2 regions of the Serratia sp. JSRIV002 genome follow, and region 1 is predicted to be linked to the other one. Evidence: riboswitches for the same ligand, from Rfam matches in the RefSeq annotation. Region 1 holds a riboswitch; the other holds the start of a gene.
The links. A riboswitch is a leader RNA that binds a small molecule or an ion and turns the genes downstream of it on or off. The one in region 1 is predicted to bind cobalamin.

Region 1 (6,636 bases):
TCACAATCTCGGCGGTATGCCGGGCACGTAGTAACTCACTGCTGATCGCCTGGGTAAAAGGCACCTCGGCCAGCCATTGTGCGATCTGCCTGGCCTGCTGTTCACCTTGCTCGGTCAACGGTAAATCGGTCATGCCACAAAATACGCCCTGTCGATTCGCCGCCGTTTGCCCGTGTCGTACCAAAAATAGCCGCATAACGCCCACTCACAGCAGTGCCAGTAAGAAGATCAGCTCGGCAATTTCTATCGCCGCCCCCAGAGTGTCGCCCGTTTGCCCGCCCAGACGGCGGCGCAGATAGGCTCGCAGCAACAGCACGGCGATCAGCGCACAGCCAAGCGCAAACAGCCCCTGCCCATGCCCTAACAAGGCGACCAAAGCGGCCCCTAGCGCCAGAGTGAACAGCGTTTGCCCCCCGCTGATCTTGCCAATGTAAAGGTTTCCCAGCCCGTTACCTTCACGGGCATAAGGCTGGCGATACATCATCAATACCACCAGGCTCCGGCAGGCCACTCCCGCTGCCGCCAACGTGGCCAACATCGGTACTCCGCGCAATGCCAGTTCGCTGATCACCAACACCTTGGCCACGACGATAAAGATCAGTGCCAACCCACCATTGGTACCTAAGCGACTGTCGCGCATGATCTCCAGCATTTTTTCCCGAGTACGGGCCGAGAAAACACCATCACAGGTATCGGCCAATCCGTCGAGGTGGAAGGCACCGGTAACCAGAGCCAACGCCAGCACGTAGCTCAACGCCGCCAGCGGCACCCCACACCAGGGGGCCAACAGGGTAAAGACGGCCCCACCGATTGCACCCACGATCAGGCCAATCAAAGGGAAGCCGACGATGCCGCGCTGGTAATTATCCATCGCCAATCCCTGTGTCCAACTGGTGGGCAGCGGGATACGCGTCATCAATTGCAGGGTGGCCCAAAATAGTCGCAGACTCATTTGATCTTGACCTCAATACCAGAAATCACCAATAGCACCGACTCGGCGGCGGCGGCCAAACGCTGGTTAACACGCCCGGCAATATCACGGAAGTGTCGTGCCAAACGGTTTTCCGGCACGATGCCCATCCCCAGTTCATTGGTGACCAGATAGATCGCCGCCGGGCTGCGGGCGCAGGCGGCCAGCAGATCATCGATCTGCCGTTGGATTGCCGTTTCAACCACGGCAAAGTCGATGCTTTCCACCGGCGTCTCCCCGGTCAGGTCAAACATCAGGTTGGCGATCAGCGTGGTAATACACTCCAGGATCACCGCATCTCCCGCCACCGCCTGTTGGTCGATCACACTGGCCAGTTGCTGGCTCCCCTCCCAGGTACGCCAATGAGCGGGCCGGGCCTGGCGATGTAGCTTGACCCGTTCAGCCATTTCCTCATCGGTGACCACCGAGGTGGCGATATACAACACCCGGTCACTGACACCACTCGCTAACCTTTCAGCCAGCGAACTTTTGCCGCTGCGTGCTCCACCAGTGATCAGGATCATTGGGCCACCGTTTGCTGGTGTTCTGTCATCAAGCGGTAAATCTTATCCATATCAATATGTTCCCGCATCTTATCGGCCAACAGATCAAACTGTTGCTGCTTGTAATCGGCATAATCGAAAGCCGGACCGTCGTAAACCGCTAGCCCTTTACGCTGGCGCAATTGGTTTAGCAGCGCCCGGCAAAAAGGCGCGCTGTCGAATAAGCCATGAATATAGCTACCCAGCACGTTACCGGTGGGGTTCACTGCACCGTCGAAGGCGGTGTCCGGCTGCCCATTGCGTAGGGAAAGGCGGGAGAAAGGGGTAGCCTCTGAGCCAAGCTGGGTGGTGCCCATATGGATTTCATAACCAACGACATCCTGCTCGCCACAGCCAGACCAGAGGCCGGGCAACCCAGGCTCACATTGTGCTTTCACCTGCGTAGTGACTTTTTGCGGTGCGAAGCGGGTGGTGACATCCAACAAGCCCAAACCCGCCATCTGTTCCACACCGGACTCCACGCCATCAATAATGTGCTTACCGAGCATCTGGTAGCCGCCGCAAATACCCACGATCTGCACTCCGGCCCGGTGCTGCTCCTGTAACGCCGCCGCCAACCCGCTCCGTTGTAGCCACTGCAAATCCCCCAGGGTGTTTTTGCTACCCGGCAGGATAATCAGATCGGCACCGGCCAGCGCCGCCGGGTGCGAAACATAGCGCAGCTCTACGTCCGGCTGGGCCGCCAAGGCATTAAAATCGGTAAAGTTGGACATATAGGGCAGTTGCACCACCGCAATGTCCAGCTCATGACTACTGCCTGTCGGGGCGTATTTGCCATTTTGCAACGCCACACCATCCTCATCTTCCAGATCGATATGCAACCAGGGCATCACGCCCAGCACCGGCACACCGGTCAGCGCCTCAATCTGCTCCAGCCCCGAGTAGAGTAAGGCAATATCACCACGGAATTTATTGATGATCACCCCTTTCACCCGAGCTTTTTCTTCCGGTTCTAGCAGTGCCAACGTGCCATAAATGGCGGCAAATACCCCGCCGCGATCGATATCGGCCACCAACAGTACTGGCGCATCGGCGATCGCCGCCATGCCCATATTGACGATGTCACGGTCGCGCAGGTTGATTTCCGCCGGGCTACCCGCCCCCTCCAGCACCATGATTTCGTAGCCGCTGGCCAGGCTGTGATACACCTCGCTGATTTGTTGCTGCAACTGCGGCTTGTACTCGTGATAGCTGACCGCGTCCATATTGCAGGCCACTTTGCCCATCAGCACCACCTGCGCCTGACAATCGCTGGTCGGTTTCAGCAGGACCGGGTTCATCCGCACATCGGGTGCGATACCGGCGGCTTCGGCCTGAAAGATCTGCGCCCGGCCCATCTCTTCGCCACGGGCGGTAATGCCAGAGTTGAGCGCCATATTCTGCGATTTAAACGGCGCACAGCGATAGCCATCCTGCATAAAGATCCGGCACAGCCCGGCCACCAGCACGCTTTTACCCACATCGGATGCGGTTCCCTGCACCATCACACACCGTTTCATCATTTATTCTCCACGTCGCGCTGGCCAAGCCGCGCAAACCATTATTATTTCAAGCGCCAAGCCATAGTAGACGCAACGCGGCAAACAGCAGCAGAGCCAATAGCGAGGCCGTCATCATCAGACGCGTGCTGCGGGGAATATCTGCCAGCTCGATCTCCCGCCGAGCCTCACCGATCCACGGCTTTTCGACCCGCTGACCAAAGTAGATGTTAGAACCGCCAAGCCGCACTCCCAGCGCTCCAGCCACGGTAGCTTCCGACCAAGCGCAGTTGGGGCTGGTATGCTGATAGCGATCGCGCCAGCCGATACGTAACGCCTGGCGATAGTCCAATCCGTGCAGCCGGGCCGCACAGCTCAGCAGTAGCCAACTAAGCCGGGCTGGTAACCAGTTGGCGAAGTCATCCATCCGCGCCGACACATAGCCGATAGCGCGGTATTTAGGCGTTTTATAGCCCACCATCGAATCGAGGGTGTTAACCGCTTTATACGCCATCGCCAGCGGTGCTCCGCCGAGCAACAGGAAGAATAGCGGCGCAATTACGCCATCCACGCTGTTTTCCGCCACCGTCTCCACCACTGCCCGGGTAATTTGCGGCTCTTCCAACTGTGAGGTATCCCGCCCGACAATCCACGACAGCTTGCGGCGGCTCTCCTCAAGATCGGCACTTTGCAGTGCCCGGTGAACCTCCATGGCCGACTGTTCCAGGCAGCGCCCGGCGAGCAGGGTATAAATCAGCCAGACTTCCGCCAACCAGCCCAACCACGGGTGAATATGCTGCATCAGCGTTAAAAAGCCCCAACTGACCAGCCAAACCAACCCAACTACGCCCAGCCACAACAGCCCGCCACCAAGTTTTAGCGCCCTCTCGCTATGGCAAATCCGGCGGATCGCGCGTTGATGCACCGTGATCAGGTTGCCGATCCAGCGCACCGGATGCGGCCAGTGCGGCGGGTCGCCTAACAGGCTGTCGAGCAGAAAGGCCACGAACCAGGCTAGCAGCGTCATGGCACGCACCTTATAGCCACGATCGAGAAAACTTGATGGTGGGTTAATGACATAAAAAAATCCCGACCTCTCGGGCGGGATTTGAGTGTCAACAGGATACGACCAAGCGGTGCAACATAGCTGCACGTATCTCATGACAACCCCCTTCCCACCGAAGGTGTTGAATGTGTGACCAACTGGTCGGTCTTCTGGCTTAGCGTCATCCTTATCCACTCCCTTCCCAATCCTCAGATCAGTGGCGCAGTGGACTCGTCGGCATCACAGCAGCGGGGGCTGCGGGGGAGTTACACCCCCTTCCCAACCACAACCTGTTATCGTTCAGGATGTGGGTTATCCAGTTGGCAATAATTCGGTTAATTACCACGTTTTCGCTTCAATAAACGCAACGCTTCAATTTATCGCTTAGTTATCATCTCGATAGCCTCGACAATCGCCATGCCATAATAACCTGTTGATATCGCGAATACACGCCAAGATCTGGCATTCACCAGAGCGACAGGTTTGGTTTACGCCGGATCAACGGCGATTACCCTGTGTTATCCTGCACGCAAACTTGACAGGGGGAATAGCAAAACCGTGAGTGAACATGGTGGTAACGTACTGGAAATGGCGTTGAAAAGCGGCCTGGATCCGGCCGAGATTATTGATTTCAGCGCCAATATCAATCCATTGGGCATGCCCGCCAGCCTGAAGGCGGCGATTATCGAGCATCTGACCAGCGCCGAATGCTATCCCGACGTTGAATACCGGCGTCTGCATGCAGCATTGGCAGGGGTTCATCACTGCCCGGCGGAAAATATCATGGCAGGCAACGGGGCCACCGAGCTGATTTACGCCATCGTGAACCGGCTACGCCCCCGCACGGCGCTGCTCCTAACGCCTGGGTTTGCCGAATACCGCCGGGCATTGCAGCGGATTGACTGCCAGATCGAGGACTACCCGCTGGATGAAGCCGGTGGATTTCAGCCCGATGAGCAGTTGCTACAGGTGCTGGCCGAGCGCCAACCGGACTGCCTGTTCCTGGCTACCCCCAACAATCCGACCGGGCTGATGCCAGACCCCGCGCTATTGCAGGCCATTGTCGCCTGTTGTCGCCAGCACAATATTGCGTTGATCGTTGATGAAGCCTTTATCGACTTTCTGCCAGATGCGCCGGGGCTGATCCCACAAATGGCGGACTATTCACGCCTCTACATTCTGCGTTCATTAACCAAATTCTTCGCCATTCCCGGGCTGCGGCTCGGCTATCTGGTCAGCAGCGATCGCGCTGGCCTGCAACAGATGAAACAGCAACGCGAACCCTGGACCATCAATGCCTATGCGGCACTGGCCGGCGAAGTGATCCTGGACGATCTCGATTACATCCAGCAAACCCACCAATGGCTGACAGAGCAGCGTGCTTGGTTGTTTGACGCGCTGACAGCCTTGCCGCACTTGCGTATCTGGCCAGGGGCAGCGAACTATATTTTCCTACGCTGCCTGCGCCCCGGCTACGATCTGCAGCAGGCGTTGTTGCAGCACCGCATCTTGATCCGCCACTGTGCCAACTACCCTGGCCTTTCCGCCGACTATTATCGGGTGGCGATCAAGAGCGAAGCGGCCAACCGCAGGCTGATAGCCGCGCTGCAACAGGTGCTGGTGGAGAACTGAGGCGAAGGAATTTTTTGCCCACGGAAAGCCCGTCGCAGCACGCGGCTTAGGTTCGGCTCGTTAACGTGGGGATCCTCGTCCTTCAGGGTGAGGATCAGTCAAGGCTACTAACGACCAGGCACGGATTAAAAACGATGTTCGAGCAACTTATCCTGCTCTACGGGATAGGTTTTACCATCGAACTTGAGCTCGACGCGAGTCTTGGCAACGATGCTGTTGCTTTCCACACAGTCCTCCCCTTTTTTGCTGGCTTCCTTATGCGTCGCCATCGTCTGTAGTTGCAGATCCTGGAAGCCGTTGTGTGCGTTCTTGCCAAGCGCCAATGCGCGATGGGTCGTGGCAAAATCCCCGGCACACTGGCCATCCCACTCACCGCTATATTCATTCATGGTGAGATTGTTGAGCACCAGATTGACTTGCCGATCCTGCAGGGTATAGAGGTTAAGGCGTTCGATGCTAAGGGGATTGACCGAGGAGGAGCCACGGTGGATAAAACGCACCCCGAAGGCGCGTATCGCCGGAGATAATTGATAGCGCGCGGTGTCGATGGTCACGCTACTGGTGTAGATGGCATCATCCATAATCGCCTTGGGATGATATTTGCTAGCCAGCACCTTGCCGGTCTGGCTATCAACCACCAAAACGGCGACGTCAAAGTCGGTAAAATCGGGTTGGGCCTCTTCCTTAGGTTCCAGCATCAGTACCGCAATGGTTTTATCCGGGGCATAGGGCCACACCTTACAGGTGGACAGCTCGGTATTCATGCTCACTTTGGCGGCGAAGGGTTTAGCCAGATCGGCTAGGAGGGGCTGGCAATCGGCCAGAGAAGAAAAAGAAACCAGGCATAACGCCAGTACACCTATCACCCTGTTCATAGCAATATTCCCTGTAATTTTTTAATTAACTCATGTGGTTAAAAGTTGTGCGACAGCACAGTATCAAGCGCAC
Region 2 (6,636 bases), 2.7 Mb from region 1:
ACCACCTGAGCTACAAGCCTATAAAGGTATTTCTGCTCGTTACTTTTTCATCAGACAATCTGTGTGGACACTGCACTCAACTGCATATCTTTAGGTAAGGAGGTGATCCAACCGCAGGTTCCCCTACGGTTACCTTGTTACGACTTCACCCCAGTCATGAATCACAAAGTGGTAAGCGCCCTCCCGAAGGTTAAGCTACCTACTTCTTTTGCAACCCACTCCCATGGTGTGACGGGCGGTGTGTACAAGGCCCGGGAACGTATTCACCGTAGCATTCTGATCTACGATTACTAGCGATTCCGACTTCACGGAGTCGAGTTGCAGACTCCGATCCGGACTACGACATACTTTATGAGGTCCGCTTGCTCTCGCGAGTTCGCTTCTCTTTGTATATGCCATTGTAGCACGTGTGTAGCCCTACTCGTAAGGGCCATGATGACTTGACGTCATCCCCACCTTCCTCCGGTTTATCACCGGCAGTCTCCTTTGAGTTCCCGCCATTACGCGCTGGCAACAAAGGATAAGGGTTGCGCTCGTTGCGGGACTTAACCCAACATTTCACAACACGAGCTGACGACAGCCATGCAGCACCTGTCTCACAGTTCCCGAAGGCACCAATCCATCTCTGGAAAGTTCTGTGGATGTCAAGAGTAGGTAAGGTTCTTCGCGTTGCATCGAATTAAACCACATGCTCCACCGCTTGTGCGGGCCCCCGTCAATTCATTTGAGTTTTAACCTTGCGGCCGTACTCCCCAGGCGGTCGACTTAACGCGTTAGCTCCGGAAGCCACGCCTCAAGGGCACAACCTCCAAGTCGACATCGTTTACAGCGTGGACTACCAGGGTATCTAATCCTGTTTGCTCCCCACGCTTTCGCACCTGAGCGTCAGTCTTTGTCCAGGGGGCCGCCTTCGCCACCGGTATTCCTCCAGATCTCTACGCATTTCACCGCTACACCTGGAATTCTACCCCCCTCTACAAGACTCTAGCTTGCCAGTTTCAAATGCAGTTCCCAAGTTAAGCTCGGGGATTTCACATCTGACTTAACAAACCGCCTGCGTGCGCTTTACGCCCAGTAATTCCGATTAACGCTTGCACCCTCCGTATTACCGCGGCTGCTGGCACGGAGTTAGCCGGTGCTTCTTCTGCGAGTAACGTCAATGAACAGTGCTATTAACACCGAACCCTTCCTCCTCGCTGAAAGTGCTTTACAACCCGAAGGCCTTCTTCACACACGCGGCATGGCTGCATCAGGCTTGCGCCCATTGTGCAATATTCCCCACTGCTGCCTCCCGTAGGAGTCTGGACCGTGTCTCAGTTCCAGTGTGGCTGGTCATCCTCTCAGACCAGCTAGGGATCGTCGCCTAGGTGAGCCATTACCTCACCTACTAGCTAATCCCATCTGGGCACATCCGATGGTGTGAGGCCCGAAGGTCCCCCACTTTGGTCCGAAGACGTTATGCGGTATTAGCTACCGTTTCCAGTAGTTATCCCCCTCCATCGGGCAGTTTCCCAGACATTACTCACCCGTCCGCCGCTCGTCACCCAGGAGCAAGCTCCCTGTGCTACCGCTCGACTTGCATGTGTTAGGCCTGCCGCCAGCGTTCAATCTGAGCCATGATCAAACTCTTCAATTAAAAGCTTGATTTGCTGCAACTCGTGCAGCGATGCTCGAAAATTAACTTTCGTAATCATTCATTCGCATGAATGACTGCTTGGTCACTCTTCAAGACTTGATATTTTTTTTGCTACCGAAGTAGCTGGATATCGTCTTGTGAGTGCCCACACAGATTGTCTGATAAATTGTTAAAGAGCGTTCGTTACCGGGAAGTTTCTCGGTAACGCGGGAGGTGCATATTACGCTTTCCCGCTGAAGAGTCAACCTTTTTCTCTTGCGAGACGCGGTGTTTTCACCGGATTGCTTCTTCCTGGCTGGGCGACTTGTTCGTCGTTGTTCCCGGTCAGTGGAGGCGCATTATAGGGAGTTCTCAGAACGCCGCAACCCCTAAATTCATTTTTTTTGCTGACCGTCGAATGTTTAAGCAAAACCCCATTAAAGCGGCAGTTTTTTCAACGATTTAAAGCCATAACCCTGCAAAACGGGCAATAAAGCATCGGTGTCTTCATTCAGCGCCATGCAATACGCCAGATTCTCTTCCTGAGTTGAGACCAGATTTTCCTGATTAGAGATAAGCCAGGCAGCTCTGCGGGCAATTGCCGCACCGGAATCCACCAGACGCGTTCCTTCAGGCAGGACTTGCATCAGCTCTTCAGATAATAGAGGGAAGTGAGTACAGCCCAACACGACCGTGTCCGGAGGCTCGCGCATGCTCAGCCACGGCTGCAATATTTTCTTCAGCGTTGCCAGCGGCACAGGTTCACCATGCAGCTTGGCTTCTGCCAGCTCCACCAGCTCAGAAGAGCCTAACAGCTCAATTTTGCAATCTGTCGCGAAACGCTCGATCAGTTCATGAGTATAAGTACGCTGAACCGTACCGCGCGTGGCCAGTAAACCGACGATACCGTTGGCGGTCAGTTTGGCAGCAGGCTTGATCGCTGGCACCACTCCCACCACCGGGAAAGCAAAATGCTCACGCAGCGCAGGTAAGGAAACGGTACTGGCGGTATTGCAGGCAATGATGACGATTGCCAAAGGATGACGTTCCTGAACCGCACTGACAATTTCCAGCACGCGCTCAACGATGAACTCTTCGGATTTCTCGCCGTAGGGGAATGCCACGTTATCGAAGGCATAGATATAGTGGAGATCCGGCAGCAGTTGCCGAACCTCCTGAAACACTGACAACCCGCCGACGCCGGAATCAAAAACCAGCGCCGTCGGGCGAGGAGCCGCAGTGGCGTTAGAAGGTATAGCTGCCAGTGAGGTAGTACTCTCTTCCTGGGGTAGCGTAGCCATAAGCCGTCTCATAATCTTTATCAAACAGGTTGGCAATTCTACCACGAACTGTCAGCTGAGAGGTTATTGGATATGAGGCGCTCACGTCGACCGTGCTGTAACTCGGCAATACGCGCTGCTCAGGGTTATAAGTAGAAGAGATATTGTCGTAACGCTTGCCGTAGTACTGATACGAGATATCCATGTCCAGGTTGAACATCGTCCAATCCAACTGATATTTGGCCTGACGTTTCGAACGGCGCGCCAGCACCTCATCGGTCTGGTCATTACGCGGATCGATATATTGCAGCGTCAAACGGTGGGTGAACATCCAGGTATCAAAGCTACCGGTCCATTCAACGCCTTTAATCGTTGCCCGATCCACATTGTAATACTGCCCCTGATAGGTCACCGGGTCAGAATCATAGTTGATCAGGTTCTGGATTTTGTAATGGTAAGCAGACAGACGCCAATCCAATGGCCCGGTCAAACCTTCCAGACCCATTTCCCACTGTTTGGACTCTTCCGGCTTGAGGTTGCTGTTGGAATCAATGCCAAAGCGTTTTGAGCCATATTGCTGACCCAATGACGGCGTCAGGAAACCCGTACCATAAGATAAGGTAGCTCGATAGCCATCAACAAACTCCCAACCTGCCGCGGTCTGCCAAGTGCCGTGCCAACCAAAATCACCTGCCTTGTCTTCACGCCCAGAGGCTTCCAGCGTCACGCTGCCAAACTGCTGTTGACCGCTCAGGTACAGCCCCGTGTTGTCTCTTTTATAGGTATCGGCAAAGGAACTGTCGGAAGAGGTCAGGCGCTGTTGCTGGAAATCGGCACCGGCGGTAACGCTACCGTGCTCGAAAGCATAGGTATTGCCCCATTGCAGGTTACGCTGATCCATATCATCCAGCGTAGTGCTGATGCCATAACGGCCATTCTGGCTGCTGTAGTTGTAATCTTTCTGTTTCTGATAGCTGCCCGTCAGTTGAGAAGAGAAAGCCCCAGACAGGAAACGCAGCCCCATATCATAGGTATGGCTATACAGGCGGTCTTCATCATTACTGTACTTCGGGCTGTAAGGTACACTGCCGACATCGTAGTCCGAGTTATTGGTATAACCATAACCCCGCACGAAGCCTGAGAAATTCTGATTGAACTGCTGTTCCAACCCGCCCCAGAAGCTTTTATTACGGAAACCATCACGATCGCTGTCGACCGAATAAGGCGAGCCTGGCTGCACATTGAAACCGTTGGTCATCTGGTAGCTGCCCGCAACGGTAGCAACAGTGTTATCAAAACGCTGGCGCAAGGCACCATCGTACTGCTGGTATCCTTTAGAACCGATCCCCGCCTGGACTTTTCCGCCCTCTTTATCCGTCTGGGTAATGATGTTGATGACCCCGCCGATGGCACCAGAACCGTAAATGGCAGAGCGCGGCCCACGGATAAACTCCACACGCTGAACCAGCGCCAACGGAACCTGGTTAAAATCGACGCCGTTGCTGATCCCCAGACGGGCCATTGGCACGCCGTCAATCAGAACCAATACATGACGAGCTTCAGTGCCGCGTACCGAGAGGGATGACCCCTGCCCCATACCGCCGTACTGTGAAATATCGACACCGGGCAAACGGCGCATTACATCATTGAGGCTTTTGGCCTGCCAGCGATCGATATCTTCGCGGGTTACCACATCGGCAGGCGCCAATACGGAAGAGACCGGTTGAGGGAAGCGATTGGCGGTCACCACCAGATCATCGCTACTTTTAGCCGTGGTGTTATCTTGCGCCCATCCAGAAAATGCCGTCGCGGAGGAGACCACCGCCAGCAGTGTATTTTTTATCATTGTCATTATAAAAAGCATCCAAACTTCATTGGGGATGCCGCAGGGCCACGGCCGGTAGTTCGCGACGGCTATGGATATTGCGACGTACACCGGTAGGTTTTCGGGCTTGGGATTTGCCGGTTGCCTGTGGCAACCCGCACCGGGCGATGACTTCCCATCCTGCAGTGGACAGTGTCTGCGTCATTTAACGCTATCGCCGTGACTTCCCCATACCGCTGCGCGTCAGCTCCAGATTTGCACTGGATTCCCTTTTCACTCGCTGCTTGAGACCGGACGGCAATGCTACAATCAATGAAAATGGATGTCTAGATTGCCAACAGTGTTGCAAAATAGCACCACAACAAAACTGGACTTCACGGGCTGATTCCCTACAATCCCCGCTGATCCAATTTGCCTGACGAGAGAAACCATGACGCCCGAGAATTTGCCTATTGAACGCTATGACGACCAACTGGCGGAGAAAACAGCCCGCCTGAAGACCATGATGTCACCGTTCACGGCGCCCGAGCCGGAAGTGTTTCGCTCGCCAGTCAGCCACTACCGGATGCGTGCGGAATTCCGCATCTGGCATGATGAGGACGATATGTACCACATCATGTTCGATCAGCAGACCAAGCAGCGTATTCGCGTCGATAGCTTCCCGGCGGCCAGCGAGCTGATTAACCGCCTGATGAGCGCCCTGATGGCGGCCCTCAAGCCCAATCCAGTGCTGCGCCACAAGCTGTTCCAGATCGATTATCTTTCTACGCAGAGCGGTAAGATCATTGCCTCGCTGCTGTATCACCGCAAGCTGGACGAACAATGGCAGCAAGATGCCACTGCGCTGCGTGATGCGTTACGCGCAGACGGCTTCGATGTGCAACTGATTGGCCGCGCCTCGAAGATGAAAATCATGCTGGATCAGGACTACGTCGACGAAGTGCTGCCGGTCGCTGGCCGCGCAATGATTTATCGCCAGGTCGAAAACAGCTTCACCCAGCCAAACGCCGCCATGAACGTGCAAATGCTGGAATGGGCGCTGGATGTCACCCAAGGTTCAAAAGGGGATCTGCTGGAGCTGTATTGCGGTAACGGCAACTTCTCGCTGGCCCTGGCCCGCAACTTCGAGCGGGTATTAGCCACTGAAATTGCCAAGCCTTCGGTGGCGGCGGCGCAGTACAACATCGCGGCCAATAATATCGACAACGTGCAGATTATCCGTATGGCGGCGGAAGACTTCACTCAGGCAATGAACGGCGCTCGCGAGTTCAACCGGTTAAGAGGGATCGATCTGAGCAGCTATAACTGTGAGACGATTTTCGTCGATCCGCCGCGCAGCGGGCTGGATGAGGAAACGGTGAAGATGGTGCAGACCTATCCACGCATCCTTTACATCTCCTGCAACCCGGAGACCCTGTGCGCCAATCTGGATACGCTGCAGACCACGCACAAAATCACTCGCCTGGCTCTATTCGATCAGTTCCCATACACCCATCATATGGAATGTGGCGTATTGCTCGAACGCCGCTGATCTAGACAGGCGCAAAAACCAAAAAAGGCACTCCGCGGAGTGCCTTTTCTCGATAAAACCATTTTTAATGCTGAACAGTGACGGTATTGCGTTTCTTTAATTGAAAACCAATCCAGAGCACCAGCACCACGCAGACAATCGAGGGCAGGAAGTTCGAGCCGATCTGCGGGTATTCCGCACGCACGATCGCGCTATATCCCAGGACGCCCAACAGGAAACAGCCAGCCGCCAGTTTTGGCATACCATCCGGCATTGGCTGGTTCAGGTAACGCTGATGCAGGCAATATACCGCCAACACCAAAGCAATCAACGGGAAGGCTGAAAACGACACCACCGAACTGAACAGCGCGGCAAAGGAACCGTTTACGGACAGGCCGGCAATCAA

Region 2: it holds a riboswitch for cobalamin, as region 1 does, so the genes downstream of both, btuB (TonB-dependent vitamin B12 receptor BtuB) here and cbiB (adenosylcobinamide-phosphate synthase CbiB) in region 1, are expected to answer to the same signal.

The regions. Positions count from the first base shown of each region.
Region 1 is NZ_CP074143.1:2,483,448-2,490,083, reverse strand. It holds gene KGP26_RS11555 (adenosylcobalamin/alpha-ribazole phosphatase) at 1-196, opposite strand, end outside; gene cobS (adenosylcobinamide-GDP ribazoletransferase) at 206-952, opposite strand; gene cobU (bifunctional adenosylcobinamide kinase/adenosylcobinamide-phosphate guanylyltransferase) at 949-1,494, opposite strand; gene KGP26_RS11540 (cobyric acid synthase) at 1,491-3,032, opposite strand; gene cbiB (adenosylcobinamide-phosphate synthase CbiB) at 3,082-4,038, opposite strand; cobalamin riboswitch at 4,199-4,392, opposite strand; gene cobD (threonine-phosphate decarboxylase CobD) at 4,615-5,688, shown strand; gene KGP26_RS11525 (hypothetical protein) at 5,814-6,563, opposite strand.
Region 2 is NZ_CP074143.1:5,801,821-5,808,456, forward strand. It holds tRNA gene KGP26_RS27195 (tRNA-Ile) at 1-20, opposite strand, end outside; rRNA gene KGP26_RS27200 (16S ribosomal RNA) at 96-1,636, opposite strand; gene murI (glutamate racemase) at 2,053-2,916, opposite strand; gene btuB (TonB-dependent vitamin B12 receptor BtuB) at 2,861-4,741, opposite strand; cobalamin riboswitch at 4,815-5,030, opposite strand; gene trmA (tRNA (uridine(54)-C5)-methyltransferase TrmA) at 5,151-6,251, shown strand; gene KGP26_RS27220 (YijD family membrane protein) at 6,316-6,636, opposite strand, start outside.